One region of the Streptomyces sp. NPDC046303 genome, then DNA from elsewhere that is predicted to be linked to it. Evidence: riboswitches for the same ligand, from Rfam matches in the RefSeq annotation. Region 1 holds a riboswitch; each other region holds the start of a gene.
What was found. A riboswitch is a leader RNA that binds a small molecule or an ion and turns the genes downstream of it on or off. The one in region 1 is predicted to bind cyclic di-AMP.
Positions count from the first base shown of each region.

Region 2: linked by a shared signal. The riboswitch ahead of ACZ6I1_RS05205 (transglycosylase family protein) and the one ahead of ACZ6I1_RS10460 (M23 family metallopeptidase) in region 1 are both predicted to bind cyclic di-AMP.
Region 3: linked by a shared signal. The riboswitch ahead of ACZ6I1_RS14955 (M23 family metallopeptidase) and the one ahead of ACZ6I1_RS10460 (M23 family metallopeptidase) in region 1 are both predicted to bind cyclic di-AMP.

Region 1 is NZ_JBVJFA010000008.1:26,905-36,203, reverse strand. It holds gene shc (squalene--hopene cyclase) at 101-2,080, shown strand; gene ACZ6I1_RS10480 (phosphorylase family protein) at 2,080-2,742, shown strand; gene hpnH (adenosyl-hopene transferase HpnH) at 2,748-3,788, shown strand; gene ACZ6I1_RS10470 (aspartate aminotransferase family protein) at 3,785-5,203, shown strand; gene ACZ6I1_RS10465 (tyrosine-protein phosphatase) at 5,295-6,086, opposite strand; cyclic di-AMP (ydaO/yuaA leader) riboswitch at 6,402-6,577, shown strand; gene ACZ6I1_RS10460 (M23 family metallopeptidase) at 6,580-7,554, shown strand; gene ACZ6I1_RS10455 (SGNH/GDSL hydrolase family protein) at 7,718-8,503, shown strand; gene ACZ6I1_RS10450 (MBL fold metallo-hydrolase) at 8,614-9,299, shown strand, end outside.
Region 2 is NZ_JBVJFA010000004.1:18,825-28,123, reverse strand. It holds gene ACZ6I1_RS05235 (YfhO family protein) at 1-1,545, opposite strand, end outside; gene ACZ6I1_RS05230 (SurA N-terminal domain-containing protein) at 1,723-2,346, shown strand; gene ACZ6I1_RS05225 (nucleoside triphosphate pyrophosphohydrolase) at 2,375-3,376, shown strand; gene ACZ6I1_RS05220 (globin domain-containing protein) at 3,441-4,652, opposite strand; gene ACZ6I1_RS05215 (cytochrome P450 family protein) at 4,775-6,073, shown strand; gene ACZ6I1_RS05210 (LysM peptidoglycan-binding domain-containing protein) at 6,177-7,223, shown strand; cyclic di-AMP (ydaO/yuaA leader) riboswitch at 7,500-7,671, shown strand; gene ACZ6I1_RS05205 (transglycosylase family protein) at 7,675-8,376, shown strand; gene eno (phosphopyruvate hydratase) at 8,663-9,299, shown strand, end outside.
Region 3 is NZ_JBVJFA010000012.1:89,517-98,815, reverse strand. It holds gene ACZ6I1_RS14970 (DNA gyrase/topoisomerase IV subunit A) at 1-1,130, opposite strand, end outside; gene ACZ6I1_RS14965 (M16 family metallopeptidase) at 1,324-2,673, shown strand; gene ACZ6I1_RS14960 (M16 family metallopeptidase) at 2,694-4,061, shown strand; cyclic di-AMP (ydaO/yuaA leader) riboswitch at 4,268-4,427, shown strand; gene ACZ6I1_RS14955 (M23 family metallopeptidase) at 4,440-5,237, shown strand; gene ACZ6I1_RS14950 (GntR family transcriptional regulator) at 5,439-6,116, shown strand; gene ACZ6I1_RS14945 (HPr family phosphocarrier protein) at 6,381-6,662, opposite strand; gene ACZ6I1_RS14940 (bifunctional acetate--CoA ligase family protein/GNAT family N-acetyltransferase) at 6,847-9,299, shown strand, end outside.

The DNA.
Region 1 (9,299 bases):
CGGCCCGGCGGCCGAGTACGGACCACCGGGCCCGCCCGGAGCGGGGGGCGCGCTCGCCGTCCGCCCGGCGGCCGAACCGGGCCCGCCCAGGGCATCCGCCCTGACGGCCCCGCCGGACGCGCCGGACGGCGGCCCGGGCGGGGCCCGTACCGCCACCGCGGACCTTCCCGCACCGCCGGACGGCGCCCGGCGGGAGGTGTACGAGGCCGCCGCGCGGGCGACCCGGCACCTGCTCGCGCGGCAGGACGCCGAGGGGTGGTGGAAGGGCGACCTGGAGACCAACGTCACCATGGACGCCGAGGACTTGCTGCTGCGGCAGTTCCTCGGGATCCGGGACGAGGCCACCACCCGCGCCGCGGCCCTCTTCATCCGCGGCGAGCAGCGGGACGACGGCACCTGGGCCACCTTCCACGGCGGTCCCCCCGAACTCTCCGCCACCATCGAGGCGTACGTGGCCCTGCGCCTGGCCGGTGACGCGCCCGACGCCCCGCACATGGCCCGCGCGTCGGCCTGGATCCGGGCCCACGGCGGGATCGCCGCCGCCCGCGTCTTCACCCGCATCTGGCTGGCCCTCTTCGGCTGGTGGAAGTGGGACCACCTCCCCGAACTCCCGCCCGAGCTGGTGTTCCTGCCGCCCTGGGTGCCGCTGAACATCTACGACTTCGGCTGCTGGGCCCGCCAGACCATCGTCCCCCTCACGATCGTCTCCGCGCTGCGCCCCGTCCGCCCGGCCCCCTTCGCCCTCGACGAGCTGCACACCGACGCCCGGGTGCCCCACCCCGCCAAGCGACTCGCCCCGCTGGCCAGTTGGGACGGAGCCTTCCAGCGGATGGACAAGGCCCTGCACGTCTACCGGCGGTTCGCCCCGCGCCGGCTGCGCAAGGCGGCCATGGCCTCCGCCGCCCGCTGGATCGTCGAACGCCAGGAGAACGACGGCTGCTGGGGCGGCATCCAGCCGCCCGCCGTGTACTCGGTCATCGCCCTCCACCTGCTCGGCTACGACCTCGGGCACCCGGTGATGCGCGCCGGACTGGAATCCCTCGACCGGTTCGCGGTGTGGCGCGAGGACGGCGCCCGGATGATCGAGGCCTGCCAGTCCCCGGTCTGGGACACCTGCCTCGCCGCGATCGCCCTGGCCGACGCGGGCCTGCGCCCCGACCACCCGGCGCTGGTCAAGGCCGCCGACTGGATGCTCGGCGAGGAGATCACGCGCACCGGGGACTGGGCGGTGCGGCGGCCCGGACTCGCCCCCGGGGGCTGGGCGTTCGAGTTCCACAACGACACCTACCCCGACATCGACGACACCGCCGAGGTCGTCCTCGCGCTGCGCCGCATCAAGCACCCCGACCCGGCCCGGGTCGAGGCGGCCATCGCCCGCGGGGTGTCCTGGAACCTCGGCATGCAGTCGAAGAACGGCGCCTGGGGCGCCTTCGACGCCGACAACACCAGCCCCTTCCCGAACCGGCTGCCCTTCTGCGACTTCGGCGAGGTCATCGACCCGCCCTCGGCCGACGTCACCGCCCACGTGGTGGAGATGCTCGCCTTCGAGGGCAAGGCCGGTGACGCGCGGACCCGGCGCGGCATCGCCTGGCTGCTCGCGGAACAGGAGCCGGACGGAGCCTGGTTCGGCCGCTGGGGCACCAACTACGTCTACGGCACCGGCTCGGTGGTCCCGGCCCTGACCGCCGCCGGCATCGCCCCGGCGCATCCCGCCATCCGGCGGGCCGTGCGCTGGCTGGAATCCGTACAGAACGAGGACGGCGGGTGGGGCGAGGACCAGCGCTCCTACAAGGACCGGTCGTGGGCGGGCAAGGGCGCCTCGACCCCCTCGCAGACGGCGTGGGCGCTGATGGCGCTGCTGTCCGCGGGCGAGCGCGACGGCAAGGCCGTCGCGCGGGGCATCGCCTACCTGGTGCGGACCCAGCAGGAGGACGGCTCCTGGGACGAGCCCTACTTCACGGGAACCGGCTTCCCCTGGGACTTCTCCATCAACTACCACCTGTACCGGCAGGTGTTCCCGCTCACCGCGCTCGGCCGCTACCTGCACGGGGAACCGTTCGCGCCCGCCGGGGGATCCTGATGTCCGCCGCCCCGGGGGACAGGGCCGCGCCTCCCGGCCCGCTGCTGGTGGCCTGCGCGCTGCGCATCGAGCAGACGGCCCTGCGCAGCGCGGGCCGCGGGGACCACGCCCTGCTCCGGACCGGCATGGGCCCGCGCGCCGCCGAGCGGTCCGTCGGCCGGGCGCTGGAGCGGCCCGGCATGGAGCGGGCCGCCGTCCTCGCCACCGGATTCTGCGCGGGACTGGTTCCCGGCATGCACCCCGGCGACCTGGTCGTCGCCGAGGAGACCAGGGACCCGCACGGGGTGGTGGCGTGCACCGGGACCGCCCTGCTCGCCGAGGCACTGGCCCGGGCCGCCCCCGGCCGGACCGTGCACACCGGCGCACTGACCGGATCCGACCACGTCGTCCGCGGCCAGGAGCGCGCGCAGCTGCGCGCCGCCGGCGCCATCGCGGTCGACATGGAGTCCGCGGCCACCCTGTGGGCCGCCACCCGCGGCGACCGCCGCTCCTCGGCGGGCGGACGCCCGGTTGCGGCCGTCCGGGTGATCGTGGACGCTCCGGAGCATGAGCTCGTCCGTATCGGCACCGTCCGCGGTGGAATATCGGCCTTCCGCGTACTGCGTGCCGTACTGCCCGCGTTTTATGACTGGCACCGTTCTTTGCTGCTCCCCAGGAGGTGAGCCAGATGGCCATGCCGCTGCGCCAGACCATCAGGGTCGGGACGTATCTGCTCGAACAGAAGCTCCGCAAGCGTGAGAAGTTCCCGCTGATCGTCGAGCTGGAACCGCTGTACGCCTGCAACCTGGCCTGTGAGGGGTGCGGGAAGATCCAGCACCCGGCCGGGGTGCTCAAGCAGCGCATGCCCGTCGCCCAGGCGGTCGGCGCCGTGCTGGAGTCGGGCGCGCCCATGGTGTCCATCGCGGGCGGAGAGCCCTTGATGCACCCGCAGATTCACGAGATCGTGCGCCAGTTGGTGGCGAAGCGGAAGTATGTATTCCTCTGCACCAACGCGATGCTGCTGCGCAAGAAGATCGAGAAGTTCACCCCGTCCCCGTATTTCGCCTTCGCCGTGCACATCGACGGACTGCGCGAACGGCACGACGAGTCGGTGGCCAAGGAAGGCGTCTTCGACGAGGCCGTCGCGGCCATCAAGGAGGCGAAGAGGCGCGGGTTCCGGGTGACCACGAACTCCACCTTCTTCAACACCGACACCCCGCAGACGATCATCGAGGTGCTCAACTACCTCAATGACGACCTCCGGGTGGACGAGATGATGATCTCGCCCGCCTACGCCTATGAAAAGGCCCCCGACCAGGAGCACTTCCTGGGCGTCGAACAGACCCGCGAACTCTTCAGGAAGGCATTCGCGGGCGGCAACCGCAGGCGCTGGCGGCTCAACCACTCGCCGCTCTTCCTGGACTTCCTGGAAGGAAAGGCCGATTTCCCCTGCACGGCCTGGGCCATTCCGAATTACTCCCTCTTCGGCTGGCAGCGCCCCTGCTACCTGATGAGCGACGGCTACGTGCCGACGTACCGGGAGCTCATCAACGACACCGACTGGAGCAAGTACGGCCGCGGCAAGGACCCGCGCTGCGCGAACTGCATGGCGCACTGCGGGTACGAGCCCACCGCCGTCCTCGCCACCATGGGCTCCCTCAAGGAGTCCCTGCGGGCGGCCCGGGAGACGATCGGCGGGAACCGGGAAGCCTCACGAGGACCGGCGTGACCGCGACGCAGCCGCGGGAGGAGGGCGGCCGGGGCAAGGGCTTCGACCTCGGCGCCCTGCTGGCCGAGCGCGGCGGGGAGCGGTACGAGCTGCACTCCAGGCACCTCAACCACCAACTGCCCCGGATGCTGCACACCATCGGCTTCGACAAGGTCTACCAGCGGGCCGAGGGCGCCCACTTCTGGGACGCCGACGGCAACGACTACCTCGACATGCTCGCCGGGTTCGGCGTGATGGGCCTGGGCCGGCACCACCCGGTGGTCCGCCGCGCCCTGCACGACGTCCTGGACGCCCAGCTCGCCGACCTCACCCGCTTCGACTGCCAGCCGCTGCCCGGGCTGCTGGCCGAGAAGCTGCTCTCGTACAGCCCGCACCTCGACCGGGTCTACTTCGGCAACAGCGGCACCGAGGCGGTGGAGACGGCCCTGAAGTTCGCCCGGTACGCCACCGGGCGGCCCAGGGTCCTCTACTGCGACCACGCCTTCCACGGGCTCACGGCCGGATCGCTCTCGGTGAACGGGGAGGGCGGCTTCCGGGACGGCTTCGCGCCGCTGCTCCCCGACACGAAGATCGCGCTGGGGGACCTGGGCGCCCTGGAGCGCGAGCTCCGCAAGGGGGACGTGGCCGGCTTCGTCGTCGAGCCGATCCAGGGCAAGGGGGTGCTCGCCGCCCCGCCCGGTTTCCTGCTCGCCGCGCAGGACCTGCTGCGCCGCCACAAGGCGCTGCTGATCGCGGACGAGGTGCAGACCGGCCTGGGGCGCACCGGGGACTTCTACGCGTACCAGCACGAGCCGGGCGTGGAGCCCGACCTGGTGTGCGTGGCCAAGGCGCTCTCGGGCGGCTACGTGCCGGTCGGTGCGACCCTCGGCAAGGACTGGATCTTCAAGAAGGTCTACTCGTCCATGGACCGGGTCCTCGTGCACTCCGCGAGCTTCGGCTCCAACGCCCAGGCGATGGCGGCCGGGCTGGCCGTGCTGTCGGTCATGGAGGACGAGCGGCTCGTCGCGCGCGCCCGGGCCATGGGCGATCTGCTGCGCGGGCGGCTCGCGGCCCTGGTGGACGAGTACGAGCTGCTGCACGAGGTGCGGGGGCGCGGGCTGATGATCGGCATCGAGTTCGGCCGGCCGTCCTCGCTCGGGCTGCGCAGCCGGTGGGCCATGCTCCAGGCGGCCCGCAAGGGGCTGTTCGCGCAGATGGTCGTGGTGCCGCTGCTGCAGAAGCACCGGATCCTCACCCAGGTGTCCGGAGACCACCTGGAAGTGATCAAGCTCATTCCGCCGCTGGTCGTGGACGAGCGGGACGTCGACCGGTTCGTCGGCGCCTTCCGCGAGGTCATGGACGAGGCGCACGGCGGCTCGGGGCTCATGTGGGAGTTCGGCAGGACCCTGGTGAAGCAGGCCGTCGGCAACCGGTGACGGCCTGCCGGAGCCCTGCCGCTGCCCTGCCGGGGCGTGCGTGCCGGCGGGCCGGAGGGGTGCTTCGGACGCACCCCTCCGGCACGGGCCCTCAGTCGAGCAGCTGCCCGCGGAGGCGGTCGAGGGCCTGGGGGGTGAGCCCGAGGCCCTGCGCCAGGTAGCGGTCCGCTCCGCCCCAGGTCTCGTCGATGGTGTCGAAGGCCGCGGTCAGGTACTCGGCACGGGCGTCGAAGAGCGGGGCGAGGAGCTCCATCACCTCGGGCGACCGCGCCTCCTGCGCCTGGCTGCTGCGGTGGACCCGGTAGCGGCGGTGCGGAGCGTTCGACTCCAGGTAGTCCGCCACGATCGCCTCGCGCTCCACGCCCAGCGCCAGCAGGACGACGGCGATCGACAGGCCTGCCCGGTCCTTGCCGGCCGCGCAGTGCAGCAGGGCGGGGACGCTGTCCTCGGCGAGGGCGCGCACCACCCGCCCGTGCTCGGCGGTGCGGTGCCGGATGATCGTGCGGTACGACTGCGCCATCCGGGCCGCGCCCTTGCCCTCGCCCAGCACCGAGCGGAGCTGGTCCAGCCCGCCGTCGCGGACCATCTTCCAGAACTCCCGGCCGTCGGCCGGGTCCGAGAGCGGGATGTTGACGTTCCGTACGCCGGGCAGCTCGACGTCCGGCCCCTCCAGGGCGTGGTCGGCGACGTTGCGGAAGTCGAAGATGGTGTGGAGCCCGAGCGATGCGAGGAACTCTGCATCGGTTTCGGTGGCATGTGCCAGATGTCCGCTTCGGAACAGTCGTCCCGGCCTGACCTGTCGCCCGTCAGAAGTCGGCAATCCGCCCACATCGCGGAAATTGCGCACTCCGGACAGTTCCGGCTCCTGTATCCGCTGGGTCAAAGGAACTCCTCCGGTTCATGGTGGGACATCTGTCCGAATTGAGCTGGTTGGCTCCAACTTGCCATATCCGGCGGCGAGATCGGACGCGGCCCCGTGAGCCAGATCATACGGTGACCGTGAGTGCCTGATCGCGAAAGTCGAATGGCCCGGCCGGGGCGGTTGTTGACGGTGTGGAATAGACGGAGGGTGACCGGAATTCCGTCGGTCCCTCATCCCGGTGATTCCTTTGGGGAATTCATGGCTTGTTCCGTACGCCCGGACTCGATTACCTTCGCGATCGATCCGGGTGGACCGCCTAATCCTGCCGCCTCCCGGAAACCGCACCCGACTATTCACGCGCGCGGCAGGAGCGGGGGAACCAGGTAAGCCGCTGTTCCGGATCTTTCTCCGGAACGGCTAGGGGTGAAGCCGTACATGTTCCGTTCATGTGCGGCCGGACATCTCCAGTCCGAACCCGACAGCTCACCTCGCAGGCGACGGAGAGGAATTCGCCATGCCTGCAAAGGGTAAGCACCGCCGTCCGAAGTCCCGTTCGCTTTCCCGCGGTCTCGCCGTCGCCGGCACCGGTGGTGCGGCTCTCGCGCTGCCCCTGATGGGTGCTGCCGGCGCCAACGCGGCCACCGCTCCGGCCGCCGCCCCGGCCCTGGCCCCCGCCGTCGCCCCGCAGCTCCCGCTCGCGCTCCAGGCCGCGCCCGCCGCCGTGGAGGCCGCGCCGACCGTCTACACGGTCGTGCCCGGCGACTACCTCTCCAAGATCGCCGCGGAGCGCCACCTCGACGGCGGCTGGCAGCGGCTCTACGCCGACAACCGCGAGGCCGTCGGCAGCGACCCCTCCCTGATCCACCCGGGTCTGAAGCTGACCCTCGGCGCGAAGGCCAAGACGGCCCAGGCCCCGGCCCCGGCTCCGGCTCCGGCCGAGCGGTCCTCGACCGGTTCTGCCTCCGCCGGCGAGGGCTCCTCCGGCGAGCAGGACGCCCCGGCCCCCGCCCCGCAGCCGAAGCAGAAGCCGAGTGGCAGTGGCAGCGGCAGCGGCTCGTCCACCGCGGCGCAGGCCCCCTCCGGCGCCGGATTCGTCGCCCCGGTGAGCGGCGGGATATCCACCCAGTACAAGGTCGCGGGCGCCATGTGGTCCTCGGGCTACCACACCGGCGTCGACTTCATCGCCAGCTCCGGCACCACCGTCAAGGCCATCGGCGCGGGCACCGTGGTCTCGGCCGGCTGGGCCGGCGCGTACGGCAACGAGGTCATCATCAGGCACGCGGACGGCAACTACTCCCAGTACGCCCACCTCTCCTCGCTGTCCGTCTCGGTGGGCCAGAGCGTCACCGCCGGCCAGCGCGTCGGCCTCTCCGGCTCGACCGGCAACTCGACCGGCCCGCACCTCCACTTCGAGATCCGCACGACCCAGTCCTACGGCTCGGACATCAGCCCGGTGAACTACCTCCGCTCGAAGGGCGTCACCATCTGACGGCAGCGGCCGTCGGAGCACGAACACACGTCAGGCCGGGGCCCGAGGGGGGTCCCGGCCTGGCGTGTACTTATTCCTTATCCCTCGCGTGGTATAGATCACGGTCCGTCAACCCCTGCTTACGTTGGCGTAGGTCGTGTGCGCGGGTGAAGGATGTCGCTTTGTGGCAGCGACGACGACGACACTCAAGACCATCGGCTCGTACGCGGCGATCGGGGACAGCTTCACCGAGGGCGTGGGGGACCCGGGACCCGGGGATTCTTATCTCGGCTGGGCGGACCGGCTCGCCGTGCTCCTGGCCGACCAGCGTGACGAACACGACTTCCGGTACGCGAACCTGGCCGTGCGCGGCCGGCTCCTCGACCAGATCGTGGCCGAGCAGGTCCCGCGGGCCAAGGAGCTCGCGCCGGACCTCGTGACCTTCTGCGCCGGGGGCAACGACATCATCCGGCCCGGCACCGACCCCGACGACGTGGCGGAGCGGTTCGAGGCCGCCGTCGCCGACCTCACCGGGGCCGTCGGCCTGGTCATGATCACCACCGGCTTCGACACCCGGGGCGTGCCGGTCCTCAAGCACCTCCGGGGCAAGGTGGCGACGTACAGCGCCCACGTGCGCGCCATCGCCGACCGCTACGAGTGCCCGGTGCTCGACCTCTGGTCGCTGAAGTCCGTGCAGGACCGGCGGGCCTGGGACGCCGACCGGCTGCACCTGTCGCCCGAGGGGCACACGCGGGTGGCGCTGCGCGCGGCGCAGGTGCTCGGCCTGGAGGTGCCCGCCGACCCCGACCAGCCGTGGCCGCCGCAGCGGCCGCGCGGCTCGGTGGACGTGACCCGGGACAACATCCAGTGGGCCCGCGAGCACCTGGTGCCCTGGATCGGACGGCGGCTGCGCGGCCAGTCCTCCGGGGACCACGTCGAGGCGAAGCGGCCGGACCTCCTCCCGCTGTAGGGCGAGCCGCAGACGGGGACGGGGGCCGTAAGCGGAATCCTCGGGGGTGTCCGTGCGTTGGAAGGTCGTAGACCGACGACCGTCCCGACCCCATCCTCCCAGGAGGCGCCTTGACCGGCTCCCGTCCCCCGCGTCCCCTGCGTCCCCGGCTGCGTGCCCTGCGGCCCGAAGCCTTCGGCGCGGACCCGTCCGGCGAGCGGCTGGCCCGGATCCACCGCTCGCCGAACTTCGCCGACGGCGTCTTCCAGAACCCGCTCGGAGCCCGGACCAGGCCCTCGGGGTCGATGACGGAGTTCGCCAAGATCTACTTCAACCGGGAGCAGCGGGCACGGCGCACCCCCGGCGCGCCGGTACCCGTGTACCCGACGACCCTCGCGGAGCTGGCCAAGCCACCCGCCACCGGACTGCGGATCACCTGGATGGGCCACTCCAGCGTGCTCGCGGAGATCGACGGGCGACGCGTGCTGTTCGACCCGGTGTGGGGCGAGCGGTGCTCGCCCTTCCCCTTCGTCGGGCCCAAGCGGCTGCACCCCGTGCCCGTGCCGCTGGCCTCGCTGGGCCCGGTCGACGTCGTGGTGATCTCGCACGACCACTACGACCACCTCGACCTGCCGACGATCAAGGAGCTGGCCGGTACGGACACGGTGTTCGCCGTCCCGCTGGGCGTCGGCGCCCACCTGGAGCGCTGGGGCGTGCCGGCCGACCGGCTGCGCGAGCTGGACTGGAACGAGAGCACCAAGATCGCCGGGCTCACGCTCACCGCGACGCCCGCCCGGCACTTCTGCGGCCGGGGCCT
Region 2 (9,299 bases), on a different contig from region 1:
GGGGGTGTGGCTGCTGTAGTACGCGCCGCCCTCCCCGCCCAGCAGCAGCGGGTCGTTGCCCGTCAGGGCCGGCCGGCCCGGGTCGGTGCGGTAGGCCGGCCAGCCCCCGGCGCCCGCCAGGGCCTCGGCGCGGGCGGTGTGCGCACGGCCCCAGGACGGGTAGTCGTCGAGGCCGCCCAGCTTGCCCTTGTGGCCGTACGCCGTCGTCGCGGCCCCCTGCCCGACGAGTACGGCCGCCAGCAGCGCGGCCGCCGGAACCGCGAGGCGGCGGTGGCGCAGCGCCCACCAGGCCCCGGCCGCCGCCAGCAGCCCGCCGCAGAACAGCACGTACCCCCAGGCCGTCACCAGCGTGCTGCCGCCCGCCCACAGGGCGGCGGCCGCCGGCAGGCCCGCCCCCGCCGCCAGCGCGCGCGGACCGGGAAGTCCCGCCGACAGCCCCGCCCAGGCGGCGATCACGGCGATCCCGGCGAGTACGAAGGTCTGCCGGTAGGGGCTTCCGTTCGGGGTCGCGAACAGGTGCCAGGCCAGGTGCGCCGGAGCCCACTGGAGGGAGAGCGCCACGGCCGCCGTCAGCCCGCACCAGGCCAGCCGGGTACGGGCCGGCGCCGCCCGGTGGAAGGGCAGCGCGGCCACCAGCAGCAGGGTCCCGGCGGCCAGGAAGACGGCGGGGGAGGAGAAGGAGTACGTCGCCGGGAACAGCCGGGCGAAGAAGTCCGCCCAGGACACCGGCCGGAACTCCTTGACCCAGCCCGGGTAGGCCTGCCCGGAGCTGAGGAAGAGGGGAGCCAGCACCGGCGCCGCGAGCGCGATCCCCAGCACGGTCGTGGCGGCTGCCCGGCCGATCACGGCGAGCCGGTCCCCGGCCCCCTCCCGGGTCAGCACCACCCGGACCAGCAGCACCAGCGCCGCGCCGAGGGTGGCCATGTAGGCGGTGTAGAAGTTCGCCGTCCAGCAGACGGCCGCGATCAGCGCGGCGGCCGGGAGCCGCCGCCCGCGCAGCGCCCACTCGCCGGTCAGGCACAGCAGGGGGAAGGCGATCAGCCCGTCGAGCCACATCGGGTTGTAGGAGGCCTCGATCACCGACCAGCCGCACAGCGCGTACGAGGCCCCGAGCAGCCCCGCCGCCCACCAGGCCCCCGGGCGCTGCGTGCGCAGCAGCCAGGTCATGGCCGCCGCCGCGGCCGCCGTCTTGAGCACCGTGACCACGTACACCGCGAGGTCTATGTCCGCGCGCGGGAACAGGGCGACCAGCACCGCGAAGGGGCTGGCCAGATAGGTGCCCAGGTCCGGCAGGAAGCTCGTGCCGTATCCGGACTGCCAGTTGAACAGCAGCCCGCCCTCCGCGCGGCCGTGCAGGAGGTCCCACAGGTGCGCGTGGAAGGGGACGAACTGGTTGCCGAGGTCGTTGATGCTGCGGTGGCGCGGGCCGTACGGGAAGACGCGGGCGACGGCGTCCCCGGCGGCCACGGCCACCACCGTGAGCACGGCGGCGAGCGCGGAGGCGGTCAGGCTCAGGCGTCGCGGCGAGCGGTGCGGTGTCGACATGGTGCGCCGACTGTGGCACCGCCGGGGGGCCGCGGGATGGCCGGAGGGTGAACGCGCACCCCAACACCCCGGGAATCGTTGGTCGAACCAGTGGCTCGGACCATCCTGACTGCATACCATCGATCACCGCACGGCCCTTGTGCACCGACGCACAATCTCCCGGCCCTGGAGGCTCCTTTGCACCGTCGCACTGCGCTCTCCGTCTCCACCGCCCTGCTGCTGGCGGCTCCCCTGCTGTCCGCCTGCTCGGGGCAGGCGCGCCCCGGTACCGCGGCCGTCGTCGGCGGTGAACGGATCACCACCTCCGCCCTCCAGGCCCAGGTGAGCGAGGTGCGCGCCGCCCAGAACCGCACCGGGCAGGCCGCCGCCGAGCTCATCGCGAGCACCCCCAACCTGGAGCGTCAGAAGCTCGACTCGATGCTCCAGAGCCGCATCATCGACAAGATGGCCACGACCGCCGGGATCTCCGTCTCCGCCAAGGAGATCCAGGACGAGCGCAAGGCGTACGTCGAGGAGAACCAGGGGGCCGAGCAGTTCGAGGCGCTGCTGCTGCAGAAGGGCGCCATGGCCCCCGGCCAGGTCGACCGCTTCCTGCGGGACCGGGTCCTGCTGACCAAGCTGACCGCCAAGTACGGCAACGGGAAGCTGGAGGAGCCCGCCCGGACCGCCGCGAAGGCCCTGCGCATCGAGGTCAACCCGCGCTACGGGTCCTTCGACGTCCAGCAGATCAAGCTCGGCGTCGGGCAGACCCCCTGGATCACCCAGCGGACCCGGCCCGAGCAGGCCCCCGCCGGAGCCTGAGGCCCGCCCGCGGAGGTAGGTTCGGAGGGTGACCGACCACGACCCCTCCGAATCCACCACGGCCGAGCCCGCCGCCGAGGCGACCGGCCGCATCGTCCTGCTGACCACCAGCCACCGGGTCGCCCCCGGCGTGCTGTCCTGGCCCGCGTGGCGGACGCTGCACGCCGCGGACCGGGTGCTGTGCGCCGACCCCGGCCACCCGCAGCTCCCGTACCTGCGGGAGGCGGGCGTCGAGGTGCTCCACGAGCGCCCGGACGCACAGGAGCTGGTCGGGGCCTGCGCCGGCGGCGGCACGGTCGTGGTGCTTCTGAGCGGCGAGGGCGACCAGCGGCTCACCGACGGGCTGGCCCGCCTGGCGGGCTCGGGCCGGGTCGCCATGCCCGACCTGGAACTGCTGCCCGGCTCCTACGACCTGCCGGGCGCCCGCCTGCTCGACCTGGTCCAGGTGATGGACCGGGTACGGCGCGAGTGCCCGTGGACCTCCCGGCAGACCCACCGGGGCCTGGCCAAGTACGCGATCGAGGAGGCGTACGAACTGGTCGAGGCCATCGAGGCCGGGGACCGGGAGGAGCTGCGCGAGGAGCTCGGGGACGTCCTGCTCCAGGTGGTGTTCCACGCCCGGATCGCCGAGGACCACGAGGAGGCGTTCTCCATCGACGACGTGGCCGGGACCCTCGTCGAGAAGCTGATCCACCGGCACCCGCACGTCTTCGGTGACGAGAAGGCCGAGACCCCGGAAGAGGTCAGCGCGCACTGGCAGCGCACCAAGGCGGCCGAGAAGCGCCGGGAGTCCGTCACGGACGGGATTCCGCTGGGCCAGCCGGGGCTCGCGCTCGCGGCCAAGCTCGCCGGGCGGGTCCGTACGGGCGGTGTGCCCGTGGAACTGCCCCGGGGCGAGGGCATCGGGTACGAGCTGCTGGAGCTGGCGGCACGCGCCGAGGCGGCGGGGATCGACCCCGAGACCGCGCTGCGTGCGGCGGCCCGCGTCTACCGGGACGCGATCCGGGCCGCGGAGGGCCTCGGCGGTTAGGGCGCGGCCCTGGTACCCCCGGCAGCACCCCGGACCCCGGCCGTAGAGAATCCGCTGCGGGGGCTCAGCAGTCCCGCGGCGAGCGGCCCGCGGGGTTGTGCCAGTGCGGCGAGGGGCGGTTCAGGAACCACTCGCCGAAGCCCAGCGGGCGGCCGTTCGGGCCGTGGCCCCTTCCGGCGGCGGGTACCTCGTCGTGGAAGATCCGGCCCGGGTCGGCGCCCAGCTCCTCCAGCAGGAGGGCGGTCTCCTCGACGAACAGCGGCGGTCCGCTGAGGTAGACGTCCTGCTCCGGCCACAGCCCCCGGGTGCCGAGCGCGGTGGCCAGCCGGCCGGTGGCCTCGTTGCGGTGCTGCCCGGGCGCCGGCGTGATGTAGGTGACGGCGAGCCAGGGGCAGGCGTCGGCGTACGCGTCGATGAGCGGGCGGTCGTACAGGTGCGCGGCGTCCCGCGCGACCACGAAGAGCCGTACGTCCTGGTCGGGAGGGCGCTCCGCGAGGTCCTCCACGATGGCCCGCATCGGGGCCCAGCCGGTGCCGGCGGCGATCAGGCTGGCCGGGCGGTCCGCGCGCCGGAAGGTCAGCTGCCCGCCCGCCGCACCGAGCCGCAGCCTCTCGCCCGGCTGCACGTCGCGGACCAGCGCGGTGCTCAGCCGCCCCCGCTCGATGCGGCTGACGTGCAGGTCCAGCGTGCCGTCGGGGCGGGGGGCGTTGCCGAGGGAGTACGTGCGCCAGGTCGTCGGGACGCGCTCGCTGCTGACGCTCGCGTACTGGCCGGGCAGATAGGGGAAGGGTGCGTGCGGCCGCAGGGTCAGCACGCCGATGTCCTGCCCGTACTGGAGGTGGCGCACGACCTCGGCGTCCCACCACGGCGGGTCCGTGCTCGCGGCGGCGCCGGCCAGCATCGTGTCGGCGATCACCTGGTACGCCTCCGCCCAGGCCTTCTCCACCCGAGGGGTCCAGGCCTCGCCGGAGGTCTCGGCGAGGGCGGCGAGCAGGCTGGTGCCCACGGCCGCGTAGTGCTCGGGCCCGGCCCGGAACTTGCGGTGGTCGCGGCCCAGGTCGCGGAGATAGGGGACGAGGCTGTCGTCCTCCAGGTGGGCGATCACGTGGGTGAGCGCGGCGAAGAGCCGGTCCCGCTGCCGTTCCATGTCCTCGAAGGAGGCCGGGAAGAGTTCACGGACGGTGGGGTTGTGCCAGAAGAGGTGGGAGTAGAAGAACTTGACCGCGTGCTCGGCCCGTCTCTCCACCACCGCGAAGCTGCTTTTCAAGATCCTCACATCCACAAAACCGAAAGTAGGAATGTCGGGGAAGTCGAGGTCAAGCGACGGCGGATCTACGGACAGCCGCGACGAAGCACCCCATATGGGATGGGGGCCGGCGGCCGGGATACGGTCATCGAGTGCACGAGCAGACCCCCGCAGCCTCCGCAGACACTCCCTCGGCCTCCTCCTCGGCCTCCCCTTCGGGCGGGGGACCGACCCTGTTCGACTGGGAGTTCGCGACCGATCCCTATCCGGCCTACGCCTGGCTGCGCGAGCACTCCCCGGTGCACCGCACCAAGCTCCCCAGCGGAGTCGAGGCCTGGCTGGTCACCCGGTACGCCGACGCCCGCCAGGCCCTCGCCGACCAGCGGCTCAGCAAGAATCCGGCGCACCACGCCGAGCCCGCCCACGCCAAGGGCAAGACCGGGATCCCGGGCGAGCGCAAGGCGGAGCTGATGACCCACCTGCTCAACATCGACCCGCCGGACCACACCCGGCTGCGGCGGCTGGTGTCGAAGGCGTTCACCCCGCGCAGGGTCGCCGAGTTCACCCCGCGGGTGCAGGAGCTGACCGACCACCTCATCGATGGGTTCGCGGGGAGGGGGGAGGCGGACCTCATCCACGAGTTCGCCTTCCCGCTCCCCATCTACGCCATCTGCGAGATGCTCGGCGTACCGCGAGAGGACCAGGACGACTTCCGCGACTGGGCCGGGATGATGATCCGGCACGGCGGGGGTCCGCGCGGCGGCGTCGCCCGTTCCGTGAAGCAGATGCGGACCTATCTCGGAGAGCTCATCCACCGCAAGCGGGATGATCTGGGCAATGACCTCATTTCCGATCTGATCCGGGCAAGCGACCACGGAGACCACTTGACGGAGGCCGAGGCGACGGCCATGGCTTTCATCCTGCTTTTCGCCGGTTTCGAAACCACCGTGAACCTCATCGGCAACGGCGTCCACTCCCTCTTCATGAACCCCGGCGAGCGCGAGCGCCTCCAGGCCTCGCTCGCGGCCGGCGAGAGCGCTCTGCTGGAGACCGGCGTCGAGGAACTGCTGCGCTACGACGGCCCGGTGGAGCTGGCCACGTGGCGGTTCGCCACCGAGCCGCTCACCCTCGGCGGGCAGTCGGTAGCGGCCGGGGATCCGGTCCTGGTCGTCCTCGCGGCCGCCGACCGCGACCCCGGGCGGTTCGCCGAGCCGGACACCCTCGACCTGTCCCGGACGGACAACCAGCACCTCGGGTACGGCCACGGCATCCACTACTGTCTGGGCGCTCCGCTCGCGCGACTTGAAGGACAGACGGCGCTTGCGACTTTGCTCACGCGTCTGCCAGATCTGGAACTGGCTGTTCCGCCCGCGGAGCTGCGCTGGCGCGGCGGACTGATCATGCGTGGCCTGCGCACCCTTCCCGTGCGCTTCACACCCCGAAACGTCTGAAGCACAACTGACCGGAAGTCAGCCGCCGACCGGAGTTGTGACAACCGTTCGAAGGCCGCTAGGTTCTGCCGTTACCCAGCCGTTATGCGAAAGGTGCAGCCTCATGCGTTCCGGGAACGGCCGCCACAGACGGCCCCGTCAGGTGCCCGCGATAGTCGTCACCGCCGGAGTCACCGGCTCCGCGCTGGCCCTGCCGCTGCTCGCCGCCACCAACGCCAGTGCGGCCGACACGTCCACGTGGGACAAGGTCGCCGAGTGCGAGAGCGGTGGCGCCTGGAGTGCGAACTTCGGCAGCGGCCAGTACGGCGGCCTGCAGTTCACCCAGGAGCAGTGGAAGAACGCGGGCGGCCTCGACTTCGCCGAGCGGGCCGACCTGGCGAGCCGTTCCCAGCAGATCGCCGTGGCCGAGCGCGTACTGGCCTCCCAGGGCCCGCAGGCCTGGCCGCTGTGCGCGGCTTCGGCCGGGCTGGACGGACAGGGCGCCGCCGCCGAGGTCGACCCCGGCCTGCCCGGCGGCTCCGTGACCCCGACCGCGCCCTCCCGCCCGGACGACACCGTGCCCACCACCGGCCCCGGCAAGGCGCCCACGGACTTCGGTGCTCCGACGCACCCCGCGCCGAGCCCCTCCGGCACCCCGTCGTACGCGCTCCCCGACGGCCCGCTGGCGCCCTCCCTCGGACTGCCCGTCATGCCCTCCCCGGACGCCCCCTCCACCGCTCCGGCCCCGGTGGACCCGACCGCGCCGACCACCCCCGTCCAGCCCGGCGAGACCACCGCGCCGCCGGTCGCCCCCGGCCTGCCCCCGGTGACCCCGGGCGCCCCCGTGGTCCCGGCGGACCCGACGGCACCGGCGGACCCGACGGCCCCGGCGACCCCGGGCGCCCCGGCCGACTCCACCGCGCCGCCCGCGACGGCCCCCGACGGCAGCGGCAAGCACCGCGGTGCGCCGGCCGTCGAGGTGCCGGCCGCATCTGATACCCCGTCCGAGCCCACCTACACGGTCAAATCGGGCGACAGCCTGGCCGCCATCGCGGACGCCAACGGACTCAAGGGCGGCTGGAACGCGCTCTACAAGGCCAATGAGCAGGTCATCGGCGGAGACGCCGATCTGATCAAGCCCGGACAGAACCTGGATCTAACCGCCGAATAAGGGCACTTCGGGCGGCCGTAAAGAGTTGATTGTCCGTTTCCTGCAAGTGAGACATGTGTCTCTTCCGGTCAACTGGCGTGTCCCGCCCGGGAGCTTCCGCAAACCCCGCCCTCACCTGCGCAAACACCCGTACGAAGAGCGCAAGTAGGGCCTGTTTCTCCCCGATGGGGCTCGTTGAACATCGGGGAGGGACCTGTCTACCTTCTGAATCGCTCGCCACCGCGAGCTCCTTCGACCGCATCGCCGAATCCTGCCGGCGGACGGGGGGAACAGTCGTCGCGTCAAGCGCCGAAGGCAGGAGCGGGGGAACCAAGGTAGGTGCCGGGAGCGGCCGTTGAGAGACGGTCACGCCACCGGCTAGGGGTCAAGACGTGCGCTGGACGCACGGCCGGGCAACTCACTCGCCCGAACCCGACAGCTCACCTCGCAGGCGTCGGTGAGGAGAATCTCCATGCTGCTTTCCGGCAAGGGCAAGCACCGCCGCGGTACCGCCATCGAGCGCACCGCCCGCCTCGTCACGCTCGCCGGTGTCGCCGGTGTGGCCGTCGCCGCCCCCCTGATGGCCGCGGGCACCGCCAGCGCCGCCACCGCTTCCGAGTGGGACAAGGTCGCGCAGTGCGAGTCCGGTGGCAACTGGGCCATCAACACGGGCAACGGCTACTACGGCGGCCTGCAGTTCTCGTCCTCCACGTGGGCCGCGTACGGCGGCAAGGCGTACGCCGCGCAGGCCAACCAGGCCTCCAAGGCCCAGCAGATAGCCGTCGCGGAGAAGGTCCTCAAGGGCCAGGGCAAGGGCGCCTGGCCGCACTGCGGCAAGGGCCTGTCGAACTCCTCCTACACCGGCGGCGGCTCGACCGAGACCGCCCCGAAGCCCGAGAAGAAGACCGAGCCCAAGAAGACCCAGCCGAAGAAGACCGAGCCGAAGAAGGAGACGAAGCGCTCCGAGGCTCCGACCACCCGTTCCGAGCGCTCCGAGGCCCCGGCCCCGAAGACCGGCAACGGCTCGTACGAGGTCAAGTCCGGTGACACCCTGGGCACCATCGCCGAGGCCAACGGCGTCCAGGGCGGCTGGGAGAAGCTGTTCGAGCTGAACAAGGACATCGTCTCGGACGCCGACCTGATCTTCCCGGGTCAGAAGCTGAAGCTCAGCTGAACACCGCGGCAATAGCCGCGGCAGCTCCCGCGGCACGCACCCTCCCCACCGCCCGGCGCGTCTCCCCCCACGCGCCGGGCGGCGGCGTGTGCGCGGACACGGCCGTGCGGATCGGACCGCTCGGATCCGGAGCCCTATGTCCCGGAAGAGGGGTATTCGGTCCCTTTTTCGTCCCAGGACCCGGGCGGTCGGCTGGTCGAGCACCCGGATCCGGTTAGGCTCTAGGCGGCAAGGCCATCCCACGGCCTGATGCCACCGCACACCCAGCGTCACATCCCAGAAGGAGATGCTCGTGCCGTCCATCGACGTCGTCGTAGCCCGGGAAATCCTGGACTCCCGAGGCAACCCCACGGTCGAGGTCGAGGTGGGCCTCGACGATGGCAGCACCGGCCGTGCTGCAGTTCCGTCCGGCGCCTCCACCGGTGCCTTCGAGGCCATCGAGCTCCGTGACGGTGACCCCAACCGTTACTTCGGCAAGGGTGTCGAGAAGGCCGTCCTCGCCGTCATCGAGCAGATCGGCCCGGAGCTCGTCGGCTACGACGCCACCGAGCAGCGCCTGATCGACCAGGCCATGTTCGACCTGGACGCCACCGACAACAAGGGCTCGCTCGGCGCCAACGCCATCCTCGGCGTGTCCCTCGCCGTCGCGCACGCCGCGTCCGAGGCCTCGGACCTCCCGCTCTTCCGCTACCTCGGCGGCCCGAACGCGCACCTGCTGCCCGTTCCGATGATGAACATCCTCAACGGTGGGTCGCACGCCGACTCCAACGTGGACATCCAGGAGTTCATGATCGCCCCGATCGGTGCGGAGTCCTTCTCCGAGGCGCTGCGCTGGGGCGCCGAGGTCTACCACACCCTCAAGAAGGTCCTGCACACCAAGGGCCTGTCCACCGGTCTCGGTGACGAGGGCGGCTTCGCCCCGA
Region 3 (9,299 bases), on a different contig from region 1:
CTGCGCCGCCGGACGACCTCGAAGCGGTGGTCGAGGTAGACCTCCAGCAGCTCCTTGAGGCCGAGCGTGAGGGGCTGCCCGTCGACGAGGGCCACGTTGTTGATGCCGAAGGACTCCTCCATCGGCGTCAGCTTGTACAGCTGCTCGAGCACGGCCTCCGGGTGGAAGCCGTTCTTGATCTCGATGACCAGGCGCAGGCCGTGCGAGCGGTCGGTGAGGTCCTTGACGTCCGCGATGCCCTGGAGCTTCTTCGAGCCGACCAGGTCCTTGATCTTCGCGATGACCTTCTCGGGGCCGACCGTGAAGGGCAGTTCTGTGACGACCAGGCCCTTGCGGCGCGCCGTCACGTTCTCCACCGCCACCGTCGCGCGGATCTTGAAGGTGCCGCGGCCGTTCTCGTACGCGTCCTTGATCCCCGAGAGGCCGACGATCCGGCCGCCGGTGGGCAGGTCGGGACCCGGGACGAAGCGCATCAGCGCCTCCAGGTCCGCGTGCGGGTAGCGGATCAGGTGGCGGGCGGCCGCGATGACCTCGCCGAGGTTGTGCGGGGGCATGTTCGTGGCCATGCCGACCGCGATCCCGGACGCGCCGTTGACCAGCAGGTTCGGGTAGGCGGCGGGCAGTGCGACGGGCTCCCGCTCCTGGCCGTCGTAGTTGGCGGTGAAGTCGACGGTGTCCTCGTCGATCGACTCCGTCATCAGTGACGTGGCGTCGGCCATCTTGCACTCGGTGTAACGCATCGCGGCCGGCGGGTCGTCGTTGCCGAGGGAACCGAAGTTGCCGTGGCCGTCGACCAGCGGAAGCCGCATCGAGAAGGGCTGGGCCATGCGCACGAGGGCGTCGTAGATCGACGCGTCGCCGTGGGGGTGGAGCTTGCCCATGACCTCGCCGACGACACGGGCGCACTTCACGTAGCCGCGGTCGGGGCGCAGACCCATCTCGTTCATCTGGTACACGATGCGGCGGTGCACCGGCTTCATGCCGTCGCGGGCGTCGGGCAGGGCACGGGAGTAGATCACCGAGTACGCGTACTCGAGGAAGGAGCCCTGCATTTCGTCGACGACGTCGATGTCGAGGATCTTCTCCTCGAAATCCTCCGGCGGCGGGGTCTTCGTGCTGCGGCGGGCCATCGCTGCGCGGCTCCTTAACCAAGAATGAGTGTGCTGGGGGGTCTGACGCGGACCATTGTGGCCCGAGGCACCGACAACCCGGACTCCGACCCCGGGGGGTGACCCGGGAACTTATCCGGTCGTCGACGCGCTTGCATACAGTGGCAGGTCTGACGGAAATCTCTGCATCGCGTATCGAAGGGACCACATGCCCATGGGTCACACGGCCACAGCCCAGGCCGGCTCCGGCGGCCTGACAGCGACCGAGCACCGGCTGGCCAACGGCCTGCGCGTGGTGCTCTCCGAGGACCACCTGACCCCGGTCGCCGCGGTCTGCCTCTGGTACGACGTCGGCTCGCGTCACGAAGTCAAGGGGCGTACCGGCCTGGCTCACCTCTTCGAGCACCTGATGTTCCAGGGCTCGGCGAACGTACCGGGCAACGGGCACTTCGAGCTGGTCCAGGGGGCCGGAGGCTCCCTCAACGGCACCACCAGCTTCGAGCGCACCAACTACTTCGAGACGATGCCGACCCACCAGCTGGAGCTCGCGCTGTGGCTGGAGGCGGACCGGATGGGTTCGCTGCTGGCTGCCCTGGACGAGGAGTCCATGGAGAACCAGCGCGACGTCGTCAAGAACGAGCGCCGCCAGCGGTACGACAACGTCCCGTACGGCACCGCGTTCGAGAAGCTGACCGCCCTCGCCTACCCCGAGGGCCACCCGTACCACCACACGCCGATCGGCTCCATGGCCGATCTGGACGCCGCCTCCCTGGAGGACGCGCGCACCTTCTTCCGTACGTACTACGCACCCAACAACGCGGTGCTGTCGATCGTCGGCGACATCGACCCGCAGCGCACGCTCGCCTGGGTCGAGAAGTACTTCGGCACCATCCCCTCGCACGACGGCAAGCAGCCGCCCCGGGACGGTTCGCTGCCCGAGGTCATCGGCCGCGAGCTGCGCGAGGAGGTCGTCGAGGAGGTCCCGGCGCGTGCGCTGATGGCCGCCTACCGGCTCCCGCACGACGGCACCCGCGAGTGCGACGCCGCGGACGTGGCGCTGACCGTGCTGGGCGGCGGCGAGTCCTCGCGGCTCCACAACCGCCTGGTGCGCCGCGACCAGACGGCCGTCGCGGCCGGGTTCGGCATGCTGCGGCTGGCCGGGGCGCCCTCGCTGGGCTGGCTGGACGTCAAGACCTCCGGCGGGGTCGAGGTCCCCGACATCGAGGCGGCCGTGGACGAGGAGCTCGCGCGGTTCGCCGCCGAGGGCCCGACGGCCGAGGAGATGGAGCGCGCCCAGGCGCAGCTCGAGCGCGAGTGGCTGGACCGGCTGAGCACGGTCGCGGGCCGGGCCGACGAGCTGTGCCGCTTCGCGGTGCTCTTCGGCGACCCGCAGCTGGCCCTGACCGCCGTGCAGCGCGTCCTCGACGTGACCGCCGAGGAGGTGCAGGCCGTGGCCGCGGCCCGGCTGCGCCCGGACAACCGCGCGGTGCTGGTCTACGAGCCGCTGGCCGGCTCCGACGAGTCCGCCGAGAACGACGACGAGAACGAGGGGGCGGAGCAGTGAGCGACACCGCAGCCGTCACGATGACCTTCCACCCGCGCCCGCAGGCCGGGGAACCGCAGCCGTGGGCCTTCCCGGCCCCCGACCGCTCGGTGCTGTCCAACGGCCTGACCCTGCTGCGCTGCCACCGCCCGGGACAGCAGGTGATCGCGGTCGAGGTCAACCTCGCCGCCCCGCTGGACGCCGAGCCCGAGGGCCTGGACGGCGTGGCGACGATCATGGCCCGCGCCCTGTCCGAGGGCACCGACAAGCACTCCGCCGAGGAGTTCGCGGCCGAGCTGGAGCGCTGCGGCGCCACCCTCGACGCGCACGCCGACCACCCGGGCCTGCGCGTCTCCCTGGAGGTCCCGGCCTCCCGGCTGCCCAAGGCCCTCGGCCTGCTCGCCGAGGCCCTGCGCGCGCCGGCCTTCGCCGACGCCGAGGTCGACCGGCTGGTGCGCAACCGGCTCGACGAGATCCCGCACGAGCTGGCCAACCCGCAGCGCCGCGCCGCCAAGCAGCTCTCCAAGGAGCTCTTTCCGGCCACCCTGCGCATGTCCCGCCCGCGCCAGGGCACCGAGGAGACGGTCGCCCGGATCGACTCCGCGGCCGTACGCGCCTTCTACGAGGCCCACGTACGCCCCGCCACCGCCACCGCGGTGGTCGTCGGCGACCTGACCGGCATCGACCTGGACGCGGTCCTCGCGGACACCCTGGGCACGTGGACGGGCGACACCGCCGAGCCGCTCCCGGTGCCTCCGGTGACCGCCGACGACACGGGCCGCGTGGTCATCGTGGACCGGCCCGGCGCCGTCCAGACGCAGCTGCTGATCGGCCGGATCGGACCGGACCGGCACGACCGGGTCTGGGCGGCCCAGGTGCTCGGCACGTACTGCCTGGGCGGCACCCTGACCTCCCGCCTGGACAAGGTGCTGCGCGAGGAGAAGGGGTACACCTACGGCGTGCGCGCCTTCGGCCAGGTGCTGCGCTCCACCGCCGACGGCAGGGGAGCCTCGATGCTGGCCATCAGCGGCTCGGTGGACACCCCGAACACCGCCCCGGCGCTCGACGACCTCTGGAAGGTGCTGCGCACGCTGGCGGAGGGCGGCCTGACCGAGACCGAACGGGACGTGGCGGTGCAGAACTTGGTGGGCGTGGCCCCGCTGAAGTTCGAGACGGCGGCCTCCGTCGCGGGCACCCTGGCCGACCAGGTCGAGCAGGAGCTCCCGGACGACTACCAGGCGCAGTTGTACGCGCAGCTCGCCGAAACCGGCACGGTGGAGGCGACTTCGGCGGTCGTGAAGGCCTTCCCGGCGGACCGCCTGGTCACCGTGCTGGTGGGTGACGCGGCGCAGATCGAGGAGCCGGTGCGGGCCTTGGGGATCGGACCGGTGAGCGTCGTCACCAACTGACGGCCTCCGTGCGGCCGAACGGCCGCACGGCGAGGGGCCTCGGCGGGCTTGTCCGCCGGGGCCCCTTTTGTCCGTTTAGTGGAGAGGTTGCTTTTATGTGGTGTGGCGTACGCAACAAAAGGGCGTGTCTGTTTGGCGATTGACTGATGATCCGCCTAGCGTCACCCGTGCTGTCCGTCAGTTGTACCCGCCGCATCCGCGGCACCGGGCAGCGATCGCCGAGTCCCCGTCAGGCGCGAGCCTGGGGAGCCGGGGGCCCACATCAGTCCCTGGGGTGAATCGGACCGCCTCGCAAGAGGAGGTCCGTAGGAGACCTTCCTGCTCCGAACCCGTCAGCTAACCCGGTAGGCGAGAGGGAAGGAAAGGATCAGCCCCTTCATGGCGTTTGGCAGTCGTGCCGCCGGTAAGCACCGTGGTTCCAGTCGTCTGAGCCGCAAGACCGCCGGCTACGCCGGCATAGCGGCCCTCGCCACCACTGGTGTCGTCGGCTCCCTCGCCGCCCCGGCCTTCGCCGCGGACAACGGCAACACCCACTCCGCCCCGGACAACGCGCTCGGCGCGGTCGTCGTCTCCGACGATCTCGCGGGCGACATCGAGGACCAGGCCGCGTCCCAGCGGCGTGCCGCCGAGCACGCCGCCGCCAAGGCGCAGGCCGAGGCCGACGCGAAGCAGCGGGCCGCCGAGGCCAAGCGCCTCGCCGAGGCCAAGGCGAAGGCGGAGCGCGAGGCCGCCGAGCGCGCCGCCCGCGAGGAGGAGCGCAAGCGCCTCAACACCTTCGTCTCCCCGCTCGACAGCTCGTACGTCAGCACGCAGTACAAGGCGGGCGGCGGCATGTGGTCCTCCGGCAGCCACACGGGCATCGACTTCCACGCCGCCTCCGGCACCTCTGTCCGCGCGGTGGGCGTCGGCGTCGTGGTCGAGGCCGGCTGGGGCGGCGCCTACGGCAACAACGTCGTGATCAAGCACAACGACGGTACGTACACCCAGTACGGGCACCTGTCCTCGCTGAGCGTCTCCGTCGGCCAGCAGGTCACCCCGGGCCAGCAGATCGGCCTCTCGGGCTCCACGGGCAACTCCAGCGGCCCGCACCTGCACTTCGAGGCTCGCACCGGTGCCGACTACGGCTCGGACATCGACCCGATCGCGTACCTGCGCTCGCACGGCGTCAGCCTCTGACCGCACCCCAGCGCTTCACCGAAGGCCCCGGCTCCCCGAGCCGGGGCCTTCGTGCTGCTCCACCGGAAACATGTTTGTCATTTCCGGCCGCTCTCGGAAATTATCGTGTGTTGCAATAGAGTCGCAGCACGCGCATGCGCGGCTTTGATGTGCGCGGCATTGGCATGGCGGTTGAATATCGGAAATAGCGGAGGTCCGGTCTTGCGTATTCCCGCGCACGCGGTATGCACAGCGATCCGCGACGACATCGTCTCCGGGGTCTTCGAGCCGGGCGGCAGGCTGACCGAGGAGGTGCTGGCCCGCCGGTACGGAGTGTCGCGGGTCCCCGTGCGCGAGGCGCTGCGGACCCTGGAGTCCGAGGGGTTCGTGACCACCCGGCGCCACGCGGGCGCCTGTGTGGCCGAGCCGACCGAGCAGGAGGCCGCCGACCTCCTCGAGGTGCGGATGCTGCTGGAGCCCCTGGCGGCCGCCAGGGCGGCCCGGCGGCGCACCGAGGCCCACCTGAAAGTGCTCCGCGGGCTGGTCAGGCTGGGTCAGGAGCGGGCCAGGCGGGGCCAGGGCGAGGACTTGCGCTCCCTGGGCGGCTGGTTTCACGAGACGCTCGCGCAGGCCTCCGGGAGCCCGGGCCTGATCGCGCTGCTCACGCAGATGCGGCACAAGCTGGCGTGGATGTACGTGGTGGAGGCGCCGGCCCGGCCGGTGGACTCCTGGGCGGAGCACGGGGCGATCGTGGACGCGGTGGCGCGGGGGGACGCGGAGCGGGCGCGGACGCTGGCGGCCCTCCACGCCGACCGGGCGGCGGGCGCGCACCGGCTGCGGGTGCGGGTGGCCGTGAGCACTTCGCAACCTGCCGTAAACATGCCGAGCGGCCGTCATTAACAGGGCCCGTATACAAAGGGACGGAAGGAGCGGTATTCGTGCGCCGCTGCCGCCCTTTTTCGTGATCGGTTCGGCCCCGGCGGGCTGAATTGTGCGCCGAATTCCCGAGGCGTCGAATTCACCCGCGTACATGTGCGTAGACGTGCGTCCACGCGAAAGCCGCGGCGCCCCGGATGGCGGGGGCCGCGGCTTTCGCGTGCGGGCCGAGCGGACCGTGTGGGTCGCTGCGGTGTGACGGTCGACGGAGGTGTCGAACCCGAAGGGTCAGACGGTCTCGGGGAGCTCCTCGAGCCCCTCGGCGACCAGCTTCGCGAGGCGGTCCAGCGCCACCTCGGCGCCTTCGGCGTCGGACGCGAGGACGATCTCCTCGCCGCCCTGGGCGCCCAGGCCCAGAACCGCCAGCATGGAAGCGGCGTTGACGGGGTCGCCACCGGCCTTGGCGATGGTCACCGGGACGCCGGAGGCGGTCGTCGCACGGACGAAGATCGAGGCGGGACGAGCGTGCAGGCCCTCGGCCCAGCCGACGTTGACGCGGCGCTCTGCCATGGTGATGCCCTTCAGGTGCTAACGGTTGTCTAGACCAGTCTCTCACGACGCCCGGAATGCTCCGACCGGCCTTCGGTCCGGATCCTCCGCCGTTCGACCTTCCCCAGCTTGCATCGTTTTGCCCCAGTGTGCCCGATGCGCCGCGCGCACGCTGCCAGGCGGTTTCCGGCCGTAAGGTAGGCCCATGACCACCGAGTCGGACCCCTCGTACCCGGCCCACTGGGAGGCGGACGTCGTCCTGCGCGACGGCGGCACCGCCCGGATCAGGCCCATCACCCCCGCCGACGCGGGCCGACTGGTCAGTTTTTACGAGCAGGTCTCGGACGAGTCGAAGTACTACCGCTTCTTCGCCCCTTACCCCCGGCTCTCCGACCGCGACGTGCACCGGTTCACGCACCACGACTACGTGGACCGGGTCGGCCTCGCGGCGACCATCGGCGGGGAGTTCATCGGCACGGTCCGCTACGACCGCATCGGCGCCGACGGACGGCCCGCCTCCGGTCCCTCCGACGAGGCCGAGGTCGCCTTCCTGGTCCAGGACGCCCACCAGGGCCGCGGGGTGGCCTCCGCCCTCCTCGAACACATCGGCGCGGTGGCCCGGGAGCGCGGCATCCGCCGGTTCGCCGCCGAGGTGCTGCCCGCCAACACCAAAATGATCAAGGTGTTCACGGACGTCGGCTACCAGCAGAAGCGCAGCTTCGAGGACGGCTCCGTCCACCTCACCCTCGACCTCGAACCGACCGCCGAATCCCTCGCCGTCCAGCGCGCCCGCGAACAGCGCGCCGAGGCCCGCTCGGTACAGCGGCTGCTCGCCCCCGGATCGGTCGCGGTGATCGGAGTCAGCCGCTCCGGCGCCGGCGTGGGCGCCGCCACCCTGCGCAACCTGCGCGACAGCGGCTTCCACGGCCACCTCTACGCCGTCAACGAGGAGGTCACGCGCGACCTGCTCGACGGCGTACGGGCCTACCGCACGATCGAGGCCATCGGCGCACCCGTCGACCTGGCGGTGATCGCGGTTCCGGCGGACCGCGTCCCCGAGGTGGTCGCGGCCTGCGGCGAACACGGGGTGCAGGGGCTCGTGGTGCTCTCCGCCGGGTACGGGGAGAGTGGCCCGGCCGGACTCGCCCGCCAGCGCGAACTCGTGCGCCAGGTCCGCTCGTACGGGATGCGGCTGATCGGCCCGAACGCCTACGGGGTGATCAACACCGCGCCGGAGGTGGAACTCAACGCCTCGCTGACGCCGGCGCCGATGCCTATGCGCGGCCGGACGGGCCTGTTCACGCAGTCCGGGGCGATCGGCATCGCCCTGCTCTCCGCCCTGCTGCGCCGCGGCGAGGGACTGTCCTCCTTCGTCTCCGCCGGCAACCGCGCCGACGTCTCCGGCAACGACATCCTCCAGTACTGGTACGACGACGAGGCCACCGACGTCGCGCTGCTCTACCTGGAAACCCTGGGCAACCCGCGCAAGTTCACCCGCCTCGCCCGGCGGACGGCAGCCGTCAAGCCGGTGGTCGTCGCCAAGGGCGGCCGCCACACCCCCGCCGGACACGTGGTCCCGGACACCAGGCTGCCGGACGCCACCGTCTCCGACCTGCTGCGGCAGGCGGGCGTGATCCGCGTCGACACGGTGACGGAGCTGGTGGACGCCGGGCTGCTGCTGGCCTCGCAGCCGCTGCCCGCCGGACCGCGCGTCGCGATCCTCGGAAACTCCGAGTCCCTCGGTGTCCTCACCTACGACGCCTGCCTGACCCAGGGCCTGCGGCCGCTGCCGCCGATCGACCTGACCACCGCGGCCTCGCCCGAGGACTTCCGTACGGCGCTGTCCGCGGCGCTGGCCTCCGACGACAACGACGCGGTCGTGGTGACCGCGATCCCGTGGGTCAACGAGCAGGATCCCGCGGACGACCTCGCCGATGCGCTGCGCGCAGCGGCGGCCGGGCACGCGGGCAAGCCGGTGGCGGTCGTCCACGTCGAACTCGGCGAACTGGCCGAGGCCCTGTCCGGCGGCTCCGCCCCCGACCCCGGCCCCGTGACGCCGTACGGGCCGCCGGCGCCGCTGCCCGGCGACCCCGCCGCGCCGCCCGTCGAGGCGCCGGACCGGGCAGAGCGGGGGCCCGGCACCACGATCCCGAGCTATCCCGCCGCCGAGCGGGCCGTGAAGGCCCTCGCCGAGGCCGTCCGGTACGGGCAGTGGCGGCGGGCCAACGCCGAGGCCGGGCACGTCCCCGAGTTCGAGGACATCGACGAGCCCGGTGCCGCCGCCCAGCTGGCGCGGCTGCTGGCCGACGTCGACGGCGGAGCCGTGCTCACGCTGGCCGAGTGGGACGCCCGCGAGCTGCTCGCGCGGTACGGGATCCTCGTCCTGCCGGCCCTGCCCGCACCCAGCCCCGACGCGGCGGTCCGCGCCGCCGGGATCCTCGGCTACCCGGTCGCCCTCAAGACCACCGCCCCGCACCTGCGCCACCGCGCGGACCTGGGCGGCGTACGGCTCGACCTCAGGGACGAGGCCGAGCTGAGGCGCTCGTACGCGGACCTCACCGCGCTGCTCGGGAAGCCGGCGGAGCTCCAGCCGGTGGTCCAGACGATGGTGCCCCGCGGGGTCGACACGGTCGTCCGCTCCGTCATCGACCCGGCCGC